DNA from 3 places in the Shinella sp. HZN7 genome. Region 3 is predicted to be linked to each of the others. Evidence: predicted binding sites of a transcription regulator. Region 3 holds the regulator's gene; each other region holds the start of a gene.
The links. The regulator PhoB, encoded in region 3, activates phosphate uptake and scavenging genes when phosphate is short. The targets are predictions, from matches to a motif close to TGTCATNNANCTGTCAT.
Positions count from the first base shown of each region.

Region 1: phnC (phosphonate ABC transporter ATP-binding protein) is a predicted target of PhoB. The motif match lies at 1,862-1,878, and genes of this name have one in related genera.
Region 2: shn_RS05080 (RNA degradosome polyphosphate kinase) is a predicted target of PhoB. The motif match lies at 3,852-3,868, and genes of this name have one in related genera.

Region 1 covers NZ_CP015737.1:507,718-513,135, forward strand. The annotation lists gene phnK (phosphonate C-P lyase system protein PhnK) at 1-490, shown strand, start outside; gene phnL (phosphonate C-P lyase system protein PhnL) at 493-1,200, shown strand; gene shn_RS24735 (DapH/DapD/GlmU-related protein) at 1,197-1,811, shown strand; gene phnC (phosphonate ABC transporter ATP-binding protein) at 1,964-2,812, shown strand; gene phnD (phosphonate ABC transporter substrate-binding protein) at 2,894-3,799, shown strand; gene phnE (phosphonate ABC transporter, permease protein PhnE) at 3,979-4,935, shown strand; gene phnE (phosphonate ABC transporter, permease protein PhnE) at 4,945-5,418, shown strand, end outside.
Region 2 covers NZ_CP015736.1:1,058,680-1,064,097, reverse strand. The annotation lists gene ppx (exopolyphosphatase) at 1-1,520, opposite strand, end outside; gene shn_RS05080 (RNA degradosome polyphosphate kinase) at 1,532-3,748, opposite strand; gene hdaA (DnaA regulatory inactivator HdaA) at 4,021-4,707, opposite strand; gene shn_RS05070 (AI-2E family transporter) at 4,737-5,418, opposite strand, start outside.
Region 3 covers NZ_CP015736.1:112,666-118,083, reverse strand. The annotation lists gene argF (ornithine carbamoyltransferase) at 1-579, opposite strand, end outside; gene shn_RS00560 (aspartate aminotransferase family protein) at 607-1,797, opposite strand; gene shn_RS00555 (GcrA family cell cycle regulator) at 2,221-2,757, shown strand; gene phoB (phosphate regulon transcriptional regulator PhoB) at 3,049-3,732, opposite strand; gene phoU (phosphate signaling complex protein PhoU) at 3,752-4,480, opposite strand; gene pstB (phosphate ABC transporter ATP-binding protein PstB) at 4,529-5,344, opposite strand; gene pstA (phosphate ABC transporter permease PstA) at 5,358-5,418, opposite strand, start outside.

The sequences.
Region 1 (5,418 bases), on a different replicon from region 3:
GAACCCGGCCGACGGCCTGCGCATGGCGGTCTCGGCCGGCGCCAATGTCGGCGAGCGGCTGATGGCCGTCGGCGAGCGACACTACGGCAATATCCGCGAAACGGCCGGCAACTGGCTCGGCCGCGTCGAGATCAGCGTCGACCGCATCGACGACCAGCCGCGCGCCTTCTCCGGCGGCATGCGCCAGCGCCTGCAGATCGCCCGCAATCTCGTGACCTCGCCCCGCCTCGTCTTCATGGACGAGCCGACGGGCGGCCTCGACGTCTCGGTGCAGGCCCGCCTGCTCGATCTGTTGCGCGGCCTCGTGCAGGACCTCGGCCTTTCCGCGATCATCGTCACGCATGACCTTGCCGTCGCCCGCCTCCTCTCGCACCGCATGATGGTGATGAAGGACGGCGTCGTCATCGAGCAGGGGCTCACCGACCGCGTGCTCGACGATCCGCGCGAAGCCTATACCCAGCTCCTCGTCTCCTCGATCCTTCAGGTGTGACCATGCCGACCCCGCTCGTTGTTTCCGAAGTCGCGAAGAGCTTCACCATGCATCTTCGCGACGGCATCCGCCTGCCCGTCATGTCCAATGTCGCCTTCTCGGTGAAGGCGGGCGAATGCGTCGTGCTGGGCGGCCCGTCCGGCATCGGCAAGAGTTCGCTGCTCAAGATGGTCTACGGCAATTACGCCGTCGACAGCGGCCAGATCCTCATCGAGCATGGCGGCCGTCTGCTCGATCTGGCGGCCGCCGATCCGCGCACGATCCTGTCGGTGCGCCGCGCCACGCTCGGCTATGTCAGCCAGTTCCTGCGTACCGTGCCGCGCGTCGCGGCCGTCGATGTCGTCGCCGAACCGCTCACCGCCCGCGGTGTCGATGTGGCCGAGGCAAAGGCGACGGCGGAGGCGATGCTCGCCCGGCTCAACCTGCCGCGCGAACTCTGGCAGCTGCCGCCGGCCACCTTCTCCGGCGGCGAGCAGCAGCGCGTCAACATCGCCCGCGGCTTCATCACCGATCACCGCATCCTGCTGCTCGACGAGCCGACCGCCTCGCTCGACGCGAAGAACCGCGCCGTCGTCGTCGAGATGATCGCGGAGAAGAAGGCCGCCGGGGTCGCGCTTCTCGGTATCTTCCACGACGAGGACGTGCGCGAGAAGGTTGCCGACCGCATCGTCGACGTCTCTGCCTTCTCGCCGCGAAAGGCCGTCGCATGACCCGGCTGTCCGAAACGCCGCTGATCCATCCGACCGCCGTCGTGTCAGACACGGTGCTCGGCCGCTACACGGAGATCGACGAGAACTGCCGCGTCAGCGAAGCGGAGATCGGCGACTACTCCTACATCATGAACGGCGGCTCCGTCTGGTGCACGACGATCGGCAAGTTCGCCAACATCGCCGCCTCGGTGCGCATCAACGCGACGAACCACCCGATGTGGCGCGCGACGCTGCACCATTTCACCTACCGTGCCAACGACTACTGGCCGGATGCCGACCAGGAGGCCGACTTCTTCTCCTGGCGGCGCGACCATCGCGTCACCATAGGCCATGACGTGTGGATCGGTCACGGATCGACCATCCTGCCGGGTGTCACGATCGGCAACGGCGCTGTCATAGGCTCGGGCGCGGTTGTCACAAAGGACGTCGAACCCTACATGATCGTCGGCGGCGTCGCGGCGAAAGTCATCCGCGAACGCTTCCCCCGAACCATCGCCGAACGCATGGAAAAACTCGCCTGGTGGGACTGGGATCACGCCCGGCTGCGCACGGCTCTGGACGACTTTCGCAAACTTGACGCAGAAGCCTTCCTCGCCCGTCACGACGGGTGAGGAGGCCCTCTCCGATGCCGGAAATTCAGGCCTGTGGACTGTTATTTTTCCGACATGAAACTGACATCGCCCCTTCATCAACAGCGTTTAGAGCCAGTCCCGAAAACGACGAGGCCCGACCTCGATCCGACACAGGACAAAAGGGATCCATCATGTTTCGACTGAAGAATGTTACCCGCCGGTTCGGCGAGCGCGTTGCGGTCGACGACGTGACCTTCGACATTCCGCAGGGCCAGATGGTCGGCGTCATCGGCCGCTCCGGCGCCGGCAAGTCCACCATGCTGCGCATGATCAACCGTCTTGCCGATCCGAGCGAGGGTTCCATCCACTTCAATGACGTCGAGGTCTCCGCGTTGCGCGGCGCGGCATTGCGCAACTGGCAGCGCGACTGCGCCATGATCTTCCAGCAGTTCAACCTCGTGCCGCGCCTCGATGTGCTCACCAACGTGCTGCTCGGCCGCCTCAACCATCGTTCGGCCGTGCTGAGCATCCTCAACCTCTTCACCCGCGAGGAGCGCATCATGGCGATTGCCGCGCTCGAGCGCCTCGGCATCGAGCAGACCGCGCTGCAGCCGGCCGGCACGCTCTCGGGCGGCCAGCAGCAGCGCGTGGCGATCGCAAGGGCGCTGATGCAGAACCCGAAGATGCTGCTCGCCGACGAGCCGATCGCCTCGCTCGACCCGCTGAACGCCAAGATCGTGATGGACGCGCTGCGCGACATCAACGAGCGCGAGGGCATCACCGTCATCACCAACCTGCACACGCTGGATACGGCGCGCGCCTATTGCGAGCGCATCATCGGCATGTCCGGCGGCCGCGTCGTCTTCGACGGACCGGCGCGTGACCTGGATGCCGAGGCGGTGCGCACGATCTACGGCACGGGCGCCGATGGGGCGGAGATCGACGAGAGCGTCACCTCCACGGCGATCCGCAATCCGGCCCGCCAGGACAACATCAAGGAATCCGCCAGCCCGACACCGCTGGCACTGGCCGGCCTTTGAGCCGACCGGGATCGATTGGCCCGCGTGAAGGGCCATCATTTTTCAAGAGCCCGGCAGAGCCGGTCAAACAGGAGAAAGACCATGCTGAAGAAAGCTCTTCTCGGCGCCGTCGCGCTCATCGCGCTCGCCGGCCACGTACAGGCTGAAGACCTCAAGGAATTCCGCGTCGGCATCATCGGCGGCGAGAACGAAGCCGACCGCCTGCGCAACTATCAGTGCCTCGGCGATCATCTGAAGGCCGAGCTCGGCTTCGAGAAGGTCTCGTTCTTCCCGGCCGCCGACTATGACGGCGTCATCCAGGGCCTGCTCGGCGGCACGCTCGACTATGCCGAACTCGGCGCTTCCGGCTTTGCCAAGATCTACCTCGCCAAGGCCGACGCCGTCGAGCCGATCCTGACGACCGTCCAGACGGACGGCTCGACCGGCTACCACTCGATCATGGTCGCCCGCAAGGATTCCGGCATCACCAAGCTGGAGGACCTGAAGGGCAAGAAGCTCGGCTTCGCCGATCCGGACTCCACCTCCGGCTACCTGATCCCGCTCGTCACGCTGCCGGAATCGATCGGCGGCCCGGTCAAGGAATATTTCGCTGAAACCGGCTTCGGCGGCGGCCATGAGAACCTGGTTCTCGAAGTCATGAAGGGCACCTTCGATGCCGGCACGACCTTCGGTTCGGGCGTCGGCGAGTGGAAGGACGGCTACACCTCCGGCAACCTGCACAAGATGGTCGAGAAGGGCATTCTCGACATGAACGACCTCGTCGAAGTCTGGAAGTCGCCGCTGATCCCGAACGGCCCGATCGTCGTCCGCTCCTCCATGGAAGGCGACATGAAGGCGAAGTTCAAGCAGTTCATGCTCGACCTGCCGCAGAAGGACGCCGCCTGCTTTGCCGCTGTCATGGGCGGTGACTTCACCTCGTTCACGGAAGTCAACGTCGACTTCTACAAGCCGATCATCGACGCCCGCAAGGCAACGATCGGCGGTTGATCGCCAAACAGCATCCGGCGCCGGCCGCAACCCGGCCGGCGCCTTTTGCTGACGTCGCCACTCCACTCTCGACGTCACCCTCGGGTCAAGCCCGACCATGACGGAAGAGAGGTCGTGGCGCTTTGTCGGCGATCAGGATTGCGCACACAGAACTCTGCCGAGACGGACAGACCATGGCCATGAACACGCTTCACGACGGCTTCAGCGAAAAGGGTGCGCTCATCGAGCGGCACTGGCAGGAGCTGAACGCCCGCCGCCGGCTCTATACCTGGCTCGGCCTTGCCATCCTCGCCATGGCGCTCACCGGCTCGCTCTGGTTCGCCAACGAGACCAATGCCGGAAAGTTCTTCGACCGGCTGCCGCATCTCTTCGATTTCGTCGGCGACATGGTGCCGCGTGACGGGCTGGAGGTCTTTCGCGCATTGTTCGACCTGCCGTCGCCCTATGATGACGGCAGCTTCAAGTACAATTACCCGGAGGGGCGGCTCTACATCACCGAGAGCCTCTATGTGCCGGAATATTTCCACAAGATGCTGGAGACGCTGAACATCGCGATCTTCTCCACCGTCATCGGCATGGTCTTCGGTTTCCTGCTCTGTTTCCTTGCGGCGAAGAACCTCGTCGCCAACCGCCTGCTGCGCGCCTTCGTGCGCCGCTTCATGGAGATCCTGCGCGCCTTCCCGGAAGTCGTGCTCGCCGGCTTCTTCCTCGCCATCCTGTCGCTCGGCCCGCTGCCGGCCGTCATCGCCGTGTCGATCCACACGGTCGGGGCGCTCGGCAAACTGTTCTTCGAGGTGGTCGAGAATGCCGACATGAAGGCGGAGGAAGGGCTTCGCGCGGTCGGCGCAAGCTGGGTGGAGCGCGTCTGGTTCGGCATCGTGCCGCAGGTGCTGCCGAATTTCATGAGCTATTTCCTGCTGCGCCTCGAAATCAACGTGCGCGCCTCGACCATCATCGGCGCCGTCGGCGGTGGCGGCATCGGCGAGCTTCTGCGCCTGTCCATCGGCCAGGGACACCAGGCCAAGACGCTCGCCATCGTGCTGCTGCTGCTCATTACCATCATCGCCGTCGACCAGTTTTCCGCCTGGCTGCGCCGCAGGCTCGTCGGCGATCACGCCTTCCGGCTGACCCAATAGGAGAGTGCCATGACGACCCTCAATCCCGCTCAGATGGATGAGATCGCGGCACGCCATCCGGCCGTCTTCCACCGCTCGTTCTGGCAGCGCTTCCGCGTCGCCATCATCGCCGGCGGCTTCGTGCTCTACGCGCTCTATTGTTGGTGGTTCTTCGCCATCGGCCATGTGCTCGGCACGGCGAACTGGAACATTGCCGGCACCTATCTCGCCGACTGGGTCTCCTATGAGGTGCGCCCGGAAGTGACGATCGATCCCGACGGCGCGATGAAGTTGACCTATCCGCGCTTTTCGCCGCTCGGGCCGAATGCCGAGCCCGACTGGGTCGAGATCGAGCGCGGCACGATGACCCGCACCACGCCTTCCGCCGGCGCTGCGACGGACACCGCCCAAAAGCCCGCCTCGATGGGCTTCATGGGAACGGGCGGTACCATCGGCGGCTCGGCCACTGCCGCGAATGCCATGGCGACCGCGACCACCCGCGAG
Region 2 (5,418 bases), 950 kb from region 3:
CACAGGAACCGGAAGGCGAGTTTCTTGCCCGTCAGCTTGGTAAGCTGCTGGAGGCGGCCGTCGAGCCGTTCGCCGGCAAGTTCGGCAAAATCGGCGGGCACGACGAATTCGAGATCGGTATCCGGCGCACTCGATTTGCGGATGGAAAGATGCGGCACGACACCGGGCATCGAGGCCGAGAACGGATAGACGACGCGCAGCAGCGCACCGACAAGTTTTGCCAGCTCGCGCAACCGGGGTGTGGCGATGCCGGCCAGCGAACTGCTGACGGCGTCGTCGTTGAGGCCTTCGAAGCGGTAGTAGTTGGTGAGCGCGATGAAGGCGCGGCCGGGATGGGTGATGCCGATGAAGGTGCCGTGGGCGATGAGGTTCAGTGCCTGCAGGCCGCGGTAATCGGGATGGGCGCGCCAGCTTATGTCGGCCAGAAGGCAGGCGGCCTCGCGGTAGCGACGCTCCTCCTCCGTCTCGGTGATGCCGAAGAGCGGCATCATGCGGCCGGTCCATTCGGCAAGCTCGCGCGCATGCTCGGGCGAGCGGGCGCGCAGGATGGCAAGTTCGCCGGCGGCGGCGATCAGCGGGTCGCGCGCCTTTTCCCGGTCGGGCAGAAGCGAATAGAGATAGCCTTCGCGCACGCCTTGGGCGGAGAAGAAGATCCGCGAGGGCTTCATGATGGCGATCGTCTCCTGCAGCGCGACGGCGCCGAAGGGAAGCAGGTTGCGGCGGCCCTTGGAGATCGCCGCATAGGCGGGATCCTTCTGGTCCTTGGCGGTCACGATGTCCGTCAGGAAATCCATGGCGTCGGAGAAGCCGAGCTCGTAGCCCTGGATCATGTGCAGCGGATAGTTCTGCACCTCCATGTGCAGCGCCCCGATGGCACGCCAGGTGCCGCCGACGGCGTAGAAGGCGCGGCCGGCGCCATTCTTCAGGAGGTTCGCGGTGCGCAGGTATTTTCGCGCGACGATGCGGGCCTGGGCGGGCGAACCGCCGGAGGCTTCCGACAGGCGGATGCCGCCGAGCGGCAGCGTGATGCCGCGGCTGATCACGGCGCCCGTCACGTCGATCAGCTCCAGCGAGCCGCCGCCGAGGTCGCCGACGATGCCGTCCGTATCGTGAAAGCCGCTGACGACGCCGAGCGCGGAGAAATAGGCTTCCTCCTCGCCGGTCAGCACGCGGACCTTCTGGCCGAGGATCATTTCCGCCTGGTGGATGAAATCGGGACCGTTCTCCGCCTCGCGCGCGGCGGCGGTCGCCAGCGCGAACATGGTGGAGGCACGGGCCTGCCGGGAGAGCGCCTTGAAACGATGAAGGGCGGCGAGCGCCCGCTCGACGCTTGCCGGGTCCATGCGGCCGGTCTTGGCAAGCCCCTTGCCGAGGCCGCACATGACCTTCTCGTTGAACAGGATGGCCGGCGAACGGTTCATGCCCTCGTAGATAACGAGGCGAATCGAGTTCGAACCGATATCCACGACTGACACCGGGGCAATTCCAGGCAAACGCCCCTGGGCTTCAGACTCAACCATGCATATCCAGTTTACTTCTTCCGGCGGCCTTGCCAGCCCGCGATCGCCTTCGGTGCGCTGGACTTCAGGGCTTCGCCCCGGCCGGACAGGCTGGGGTTGGTCATGAAGTAGTGCTGAGCGTTGAACGGCTCAGTACCGGGCTGCACTTCCATGCGCCGGGACGTTCCGTCCGCAAGGATCTCGTAGCTCTGCTGGTTATCGATGAGATTGCCCAGCATGATCTGCGAGAGAACCTGCTCATGCACCGTCCGGTTGATCAAAGGCACCAGTGTCTCGACTCGCCGGTCCAGGTTGCGCGGCATCATGTCCGCGGAGCTTATATAGACCAGCGCCTTGTCGGAGGGAAGCCCGTGGCCGTTGCCAAAGCAGAAGATGCGGGAATGTTCGAGGAAGCGGCCGACGATGGATTTGACATGGATATTGTCGGAAAGGCCGGGAACCTGCGGGCGCAGGCAGCAGATGCCGCGCACGACGAGGTCGACCTCCACGCCCGCCTGGCTGGCACGGTAGAGCGCGTCGATGATATCAGGATCGACCAGCGAGTTCATCTTCATCCAGATCGCCGCCGGCGCGCCGTTCTTGGCATGGGCGATCTCCTCCTCGATGTGGCGGAGAATGCGCGGGCGCAGCGTATAGGGCGAGAAGGCGAGCTTCATGCCGGCCTCGGGCTCGCCGTAACCGGTGATGAAGTTGAAGATGTTCGCCATGTCGCTGGCGATCGTCGGGTTGCAGGTGAAGAAGGAAAGGTCCGTGTAGATCTTCGCCGTGACCGGGTGGTAGTTGCCGGTGCCGAGGTGGCAATAGGTCCGCAGCTTGCCCTCCTCGCGGCGCACCACCATCGACATCTTGGCATGGGTCTTCAGTTCGATGAAGCCAAAGACGACCTGCACGCCGGCGCGTTCGAGGTCGCGCGCCCAGCGGATGTTCGCCTCCTCGTCGAAGCGGGCCTTGAGTTCCACCAGCGCCGTCACCGACTTGCCGGCCTCGGCCGCGTCGATCAGCGCGCGCACGATCGGGCTGTCGTTGGAGGTGCGGTAGAGCGTCTGCTTTATCGCCAGAACGTCAGGATCGCGCGCAGCCTGGAGAAGGAACTGGACCACCACGTCGAAGCTTTCGTAGGGGTGGTGGACGACCATGTCCTTTTCGCGGATGGCGGCGAAACAGTCTCCGGCGTGTTCGCGGACGCGTTCGGGAAATCGGGCATTGTAGGGCTCGAACCGAAGATCGTCGCGCGGCGCCTTGGCGATTTCCGACAGCGTGTTGAGGGCGAGAAGGCCGGGCAGGACGGCGACGCGGTTGTCCGGCACGCCGAGTTCGCCGACGACGAAGCGGCGCAGCGATTCGGGCATTTCCGAATCGGTCTCGATGCGGATCACCGAACCGCGGCGGCGGCGCTTCAGCGCCGTCTCGAAGAAGCGCACGAGGTCTTCGGCCTCTTCCTCCACCTCGATATCGCTGTCGCGGATGATGCGGAAGGTGCCCGAGCCGCGCACGATATAGCCGGGGAAGAGCTTTCCGATGAAGAGGCCGACGGCATCCTCCAGCGTGATGTAGCGGATCGCGCCCTTGGCGTCGGGCAGGCGGATGAAGCGGTCGAGCGCCACCGGCAGGCGCAGCAGCGCCGTCATCGGCTCCTTGCCGGTCGTGCTTTCGAGCTGCAGGCCGATCGAGAAGCCGAGATTGGGGATGAACGGGAACGGATGCGCCGGATCGATGGAGAGCGGCGTCAGGACCGGGAAGATCGACTGGATGAATTCCTGCTGCAGCCAGACCTTGTCGTCGCTGGTGAGCGCCGTCGGGCGGACGATCAGGATATCCTCCTTGGCGAGATACTGCTGGAGCACGGCGAGCGAGGCCTGCTGCTCCATCTGGAGATTGTCGATCTCCTTGAGGATGCCGTCGAGCTGCTCGGCCGAGGTCTTGCCGTCGGGGCTGCGGATGCCGACGCCCTGGCGCACCTGGCCCTCGAGGCCGGCGACGCGCACCATGAAGAATTCGTCGAGGTTGCCGGCCGAGATCGACAGGAAACGCACGCGCTCCAGGAGCGGATGGGCGGTGTTCAGCGTCTCCTCGAGCACGCGGCGATTAAACTGCAGCCAGGAGAATTCGCGGTTGATGAAGCGTTCGGGGCTTGCCATCAGGGCCGCGACATCGACGCTCGCCCCTTCCGGCGGCGGCACCTGCTCGACGGGCTTTTCCTGCGCATGTTCCGAAGTCGCTGTATCCATTGGAGAGTCCGCCCCACTTTGCCGCCGGATCGGCCGCATGCTTTCCACGCGGCCCGGACGGAAACCGATTTCCACTTTTCCCCGAACCGCTTAGCGCAGTTTGACGACGGAACTGTGACAGTCAATCCGGGGTCGGTGGAATTCGCCGAGCAATCGCCGGGTGTTCCTCCTGGCAGGCAGGCCATCCCGCCCTGCGGACAAGGCGATCACCTGTGGTGGAATATAGGCGATAGCCTTGGGGGATCGCCGGATGCCGGCTTGAAATCTCCGGCTCACTCCTCGCCGCCGACCATGTCGCCGAGCACTTCCTGCGCCAGCGTGCGGGTGATCCGGCTGCCGCGGGCGAGCGCCAGCCGGTCGAGGCGCTCGACCAGCGTCTGGGCGGCCTCCAGCGAGCGCTCCATGCGCGCGACGATATAGGCGACGAGCCTTTCGTCGACGAAGAGCTGGCGGTCGGCGAAGAGCTTTATGATGACCTGCGAGAGCAGTTCGTCGTCCGGCTCGCCGATCTCCACCACCGTGGCGGCCTTCAGGCGCGAGCGCAGGTCCGCCAGCTCGACCGGCCAGGACATCGGCCAGAGCCGGCTGGTGATCAGCAGCGTGTGGCCGTGCTGGCGCACATTGTTGATGATGTGGAAGAGCGTGCGGTCGTCGAAGCCGGCGCGGTCGGCGTCCTCGATGAGCACGGGCCCGCGCTCGGCGGCCGCCTCGGCGCCCCTGCCCGCCTTCGCCTCGATGGCCTCGGCCCCCGCCTTCTCGCGCCAGATGGCGGCAAGGTGCGATTTTCCCGAGCCGACGGGGCCCGCGATGACGACGACGGGCGACGGCCAGTGCGGCCAGGCGTCGATCATCGCCACGGCGGCATTGACCGGCTCGGCGACCAGAAGGTCGTCACGCCCCGTCGCGGGGTCGTGCCCGAAGGCCAGCGGCAACTGTTCGGCGGTCTTGCGCGATGTCATGGTGCTACTCGGATACTATGGACTGCCCGTCATTCTTCCGGCGTGCTCTCTTCGAGCAGGATGGGCTTGCTCGCCCCGTAATAAAGGTCGCTGTCAAGGTAACGCTGGAGGCCGAAGCGGACAAGCACGCCGACGGCGGCGGCGGCCGGCACGGCGACCAGCAGGCCGACGAAGCCGAAGAGCGCGCCGAAGGCGACGAGCGCGAACATCAGCCAGACCGGATGCAGGCCGACGCGCGAGCCGACGAGCTTGGGCTGCAGGATATTGCCTTCGACGAACTGGCCGGCGAAGAAGATGGCGGCGATGAGGACGACCATCCAGTAATCCGGCCAGAACTGCACGACGGCGACGCCGACCGCCAGCACCAGGCCGACCAGCGAGCCGACATAGGGGATGAAGCTGATGAGGCCGGCGAAGAGGCCGATCAGCAGGCCGAAATTGAGGCCGGCGAAGGACAGCCCGACGCCGTAGAACAGGCCGAGGATGATGCAGATGGAGCCCTGCCCGCGCACGAAGCCGGCAATCGCCGCGTCCATTTCGCTCGCGATCCGGCGCACGTTGGCGACATGGTCGCGCGGCACCCAGCTATCCACCTTGGCGATCATGCGGTCCCAGTCTAGCAGCAGATAGAAGGCGACGACGGGCGTGATGACGAGCAGCGAGACGATGTTGACCAGCGCCATGCCGGAGTTCCAAAGCTGCTTGAACACC
Region 3 (5,418 bases):
GTTCAGGATCTTGTCGTCGGGCTCCGAGCCCATCGGCACGGCCATCTTCATCGTATAGCCGAAGCGGGCGGAGCCCTCGACGAAGGAATGCAGCACATTGTTGCCGTCGCCCGTCCAGGCGAAGGTCTTGCCCTTCGTGGAACCGCGATGCTCCTCGAAGGTCATGATGTCGGCCATGATCTGGCAGGGATGGGTAAGGTCCGTCAGCGCGTTGATGACGGGCACGGTGGCGTGTTCGGCAAGCTCCAGCAGGCGGGCATGGTCCGTCGTGCGGATCATGATGGCATCGACATAGCGCGAGAGGACCCTGGCCGTGTCGCCGATCGTCTCGGCGCGGCCGAGCTGCATTTCCGTGCCCGACAGGAACAGCGTCTCGCCGCCGAGCTGGCGCATGCCGACATCGAAGGAGACGCGGGTTCGCGTGGAGGGCTTCTCGAAGATCATCGCGAGCATCTTGCCGGCGAGCGGCCTGGCTTCGGTGCCGGCCTTGCTGGCGGCCTTGCGCGTGTGCGCATCGTCCATGATGACGCGGAGATCGCTTTCCGAAACGGCGGAAAGGTCGAGAAAATGCTTGGCCATGATGTGTCCTGTCTGTCCGTTCGCTGCTTACGCGGCCTTGGCGGCCGTGAGTTTTTCCGCGGCGCGCTCGATGCGGGCAAGCCCCTCGCGTGCCTCTTCCGCGGTCACGGTCAGCGGCGGCAGCAGCCGCAGCACGTTGTCGCCCGCCGGCACGGCCAGCAGGTTTTCCGCCCGCACGCCCTTCAGGAGGTCGGCGACCGGGATCTTCGCCTTGATGCCGAGCATCAGGCCCTCGCCGCGAATATCCTCGATGATGTCGGGGAAACGATCCTTCAGCGCGGCAAGGCCCTGGCGGAAAACGAGCGCGACATCGCGCACATGCTCAAGGAAGCCGTCCTCCAGCACCACGTCGAGCACGGCATTGCCGACGGCCATGGCGAGCGGGTTGCCGCCATAGGTCGAGCCGTGCGTGCCGGCGACCATGCCGGCCGCCGCCTCGTTCGTGGCAAGGCAGGCGCCGAGCGGGAAGCCGCCGCCGATCCCCTTGGCGATCGCCATGATGTCAGGCGTGACCCCGGCCCATTCATGGGCGAAGAGGCGTCCCGTGCGGCCGACGCCTGTCTGCACTTCGTCGAGGATGAGCAGCAGGCCGTATTCGTCGCAGAGCTGGCGCAGCTCCTGCATGAACTCCTTCGACACCGGACGCAGCCCGCCCTCGCCCTGCACCGGCTCGATCAGGATGCCGGCCGTTTCCTCGGTGATCGCATCCTTGACGGCCGTGATATCGCCGAAGGGAACCTTGAGGAAGCCCGGCGCCTTGGGGCCGAAGCCCTCGATATACTTCTCCTGCCCGCCGGCGGCGATCGTCGCGATCGTGCGGCCGTGGAAGGCGCCTTCGAAGGTGATGATGTGGAACTTGCCGGGATGGCCCTTGGCGAAATGGTAGCGCCGGGCCGTCTTGATCGCGCATTCCAGCGCCTCGGCGCCCGAATTGGTGAAGAACACCTTGTCGGCGAAGGTGGCCTCCGTCAGCCGGCGGCCGAGGCTTTCCTGGCCCGGGACCTCGTAGAGGTTCGACAGGTGCCAGACCTTGTCGGCCTGGTCCTTCAGCGCGGCGACGAGATGGGGATGCGCATGGCCCAGCGAATTGACGGCGACGCCGGCGGCAAAATCGAGATATCGCTCGCCATCTTCGGCGATCAGCCACACGCCCTCCCCGCGCGTGAACCTGAGCGGCGCACGCATGTAGGTTTCATAGAGCGGCGCGACATCGGCCATGCGCGGATCCTCCGAAAAGAGATGCGGAAAAACAGGAATGCGGCTTGACTTTTCCGGGCTTCAGAAAAACCAAAAGCCGCCTTTCGGCGGCATGCCGCACTATCGGCATTTCATCTTGGGATGTCAACAAAATCGCACCCGAAATGGCGCTGAACATCCCGCAAGGTGAGGATTCACGGCGCACGCGGAAGGTGTCGCTATCGAGTCACACCTGACCAGCAAGTTGGGGAAAACTCCGAAATCGATTCGCCCGGATTCCGGCGACTCTTGTCACAGAGTCCACCGGTCTCTAGGTTAAGGACCAATTACTAGACTGCATGCGGCGGAACTAGTCACCAAAAGAGTTAGGGCGTTCAGGTTCCGGACCCGTCCGGAGCACGACGAGGGATTCCTGCATCCTGGACGCCGAGCGGAGACGAAAACATGAACTGGACAGACGAGCGCGTCGAGAAACTCAAGAAGCTCTGGAGCGAGGGCTTGAGCGCGAGCCAGATCGCGGCGCAGCTCGGCGGCGTCAGCCGCAACGCCGTCATCGGCAAGGTGCACCGGCTGAACCTGCCCGGCCGCGCCAAGGCCGGCGGCACCCAGACCGCGGCACGCCCGAAGCGTCCGGCGCCGGCGACGCCGCGCCCGTCGAATTTCGCGGCCCGTCCCGTCGCTGCCCGGCCCGTCGCCCGGCCGGCCGACAACACGCTTCCCAAGGAAGAGATCGACGTCGATTTCGAAATGCAGGCCGAGACCCTTCCGGTTCCGGCCAACGGCAACAGCGTGGTCGTGCCGATGTCGCGCCGGCTGGAGCTGACCCAGCTCACCGAGCGCACCTGCAAATGGCCGATCGGCGATCCGCTCAACGACGACTTCCACTTCTGCGGCAACGAATCCCCCGACAATTCCCCCTACTGCACCTACCACCAGCGCCTCGCCTACCAGCCCTCGGCCGAGCGGCGGCGGATGCGGTAATCTTTTCCACGGCAGGACATGCGATGCGGGCCCGAGAGGGTCCGTTTTCGTTTGTGAGGCGAGCGCCCCTCATCCGCCTGCCGGCACCTTCTCCCCGCAAGCGGGGCGAAGGGGTATGCCGATCCGGTTTCCAGAAACTTACTGGGAAGCGAGGGAGCGAGGCCTCGCCCCATCCCCTTCTCCCCGCTTGCGGGGAGAAGGTCGCGGCAGCGGGATGAGGGGCGTTCGCATCCCAAAACGCAAACAGGCCCCTGAGGGCCCATTTCCGTCCTTGGGAGGAAACCCGTTCGCTCAGGCCTCCAGCGAATAGCCGGCGCCGCGCACCGTGCGGATGACATCCTGCATGTTGGCGAAGTTGAGCGCCTTGCGCAGGCGGCCGACATGCACGTCGACGGTCCGCTCATCGACATAGATATCATGGCCCCAGACGCCATCGAGAAGCTGCGAGCGCGAGAAGACGCGGCCGGGCGAGGTCATCAGGAACTCCAGGAGGCGGAATTCCGTCGGGCCGAGGCGGACCTCGCGGGTGCGGCGGTGGACGCGGTGCGTCTCGCGGTCGAGCTCGATATCGCCGCAGCGCAGCACCGTCGAGACGACCTCGGGCTTGGCCCGGCGCAGCATCGCCCGCACGCGGGCGACGAGTTCCGGCGTCGAAAAGGGTTTCACGACATAATCGTCCGCGCCGGTGGCAAGGCCGCGCACGCGCTCGCTCTCCTCGCCGCGCGCCGTCAGCATGATGATCGGCAGGCGTTCGGTTTCCGGGCGCTGGCGCAGGCGCCGGCACAGTTCGATGCCGGAAACGCCTGGAAGCATCCAGTCGAGGATGAGGAGGTCAGGCATGCGCTCCTGCAAACGCATCTCGGCCTCGTCACCGTTCAGGATCGTATCGACCTCGAAACCTTCCGCTTCCAGATTGTAGCGCAGGAGGACGCTGAGGGCCTCCTCGTCTTCCACGACGGCAATTCTGGGCACCATGGAGTTGAACCTGCTCTCTTTACTCGGACGCGTCGGCGAGGCCGGCCGCGACGACGGAGGTCGAAGTGTCGTCCTTCGGGCGTTCGCCCTCCGGCTGCGATCCGGTCGCCATGTAGTAGATGGTCTCGGCGATGTTGGTCGCGTGGTCGCCGATGCGCTCGATGTTCTTGGCGCAGAACAGGAGGTGCGTGCAGGGCGTGATGTTGCGCGGGTCTTCCATCATGTAGGTGAGAAGTTCGCGGAACAGCGAGGTGTAGATCGCGTCGATCTCGTCGTCACGTTCGCGGATCGCCTTGGCCTTGTCCACCGATCGGGTGGCATAGACGTCGAGCACTTCCTTGAGCTGCATCAGCGCGAGTTCGGCGAGGTGTTCGAGACCGCGGGCAAGCTTGCGGGGCATGCCCGAGCTCTGCACGGCGATGACGCGCTTGGCAGTGTTCTTGCCGAGGTCGCCGACGCGCTCCAGCTCGGCCGCGATGCGGATCGCGCCCATGATCTCGCGCAGGTCCGCGGCCATCGGCTGGCGCTTGGCGATGGTGACGATCGCCTTGTCGTTGATCTGGCGCTCGGCATTGTCGAGGATGACGTCCTCGGAAATGACCTTCTGGGCCAGAGCCGCATCCGTCGTGACGAGGGCGCGGACCGAGTCCGCCACCATCTGCTCGGCCGTACCGCCCATTTCGGAGATGCGGCGGGAGAGATATTTCAGTTCTTCGTCGTAAATCGAGACAATATGGGTCGATGACATGGTTCTGTCCTTAATGCGCGCGGGTTTTCACGGATTCGGCGACAGCCGTCAGCCGAAGCGGCCCATGATGTAGTCCTGCGTGCGCTGGTCATCCGGGTTGGTGAACATCTTGTCGGTGTCGTTCTCCTCGACGAGGTTGCCGAGGTGGAACATGGCGGTGCGCTGCGAGACGCGGGCCGCCTGCTGCATCGAGTGCGTCACGATTACGATGGTGAAGTTGGCGCGCAGCTCGTGGATCAGCTCCTCGACCTTGGCGGTCGCGATCGGGTCGAGCGCCGAACAGGGCTCGTCCATCAGGATGACCTCCGGGCTGACGGCGACGGCTCGAGCGATGCACAGGCGCTGCTGCTGGCCGCCGGAAAGGCCGGTACCGCCCTCCTGCAGGCGATCCTTCACCTCGTTCCAGAGGCCGGCCTTCTGAAGGCTCTGCTCGACGATGGCGTCCATGTCGGCCTTCGCCTTGGCAAGGCCATGAATGCGCGGACCGTAGGCGACGTTCTCGTAGATCGACTTGGGGAACGGGTTCGGCTTCTGGAACACCATGCCGACGCGGGCGCGCAGTTCCACGACGTCGATCGCCGGATCGTAGATATCGTCCGTGTCGAGCGTGATGCGGCCGGTGACGCGGCAGCCGTCGATCGTGTCGTTCATGCGGTTCAGCGTGCGCAGGAACGTCGACTTGCCGCAGCCGGACGGACCGATGAGCGCCGTCACGGTGTTTTCGCGCACATTGAGGTTGACGTCGTAAAGGGCGCGCTTCTCGCCGTAATAAACCGAGACGTCCTTGCCGATCATCTTGTAGGAAATGTCGTTCATTTTCTTGTCCAGCGCTTTCTCGACTGCTGCTTCTGACATCATGTTCATATGATCGGTCCTTCTACCAGCGCCGTTCGAAACGGCGGCGCAACAGGATTGCACCAACATTCATGAGGATGAGG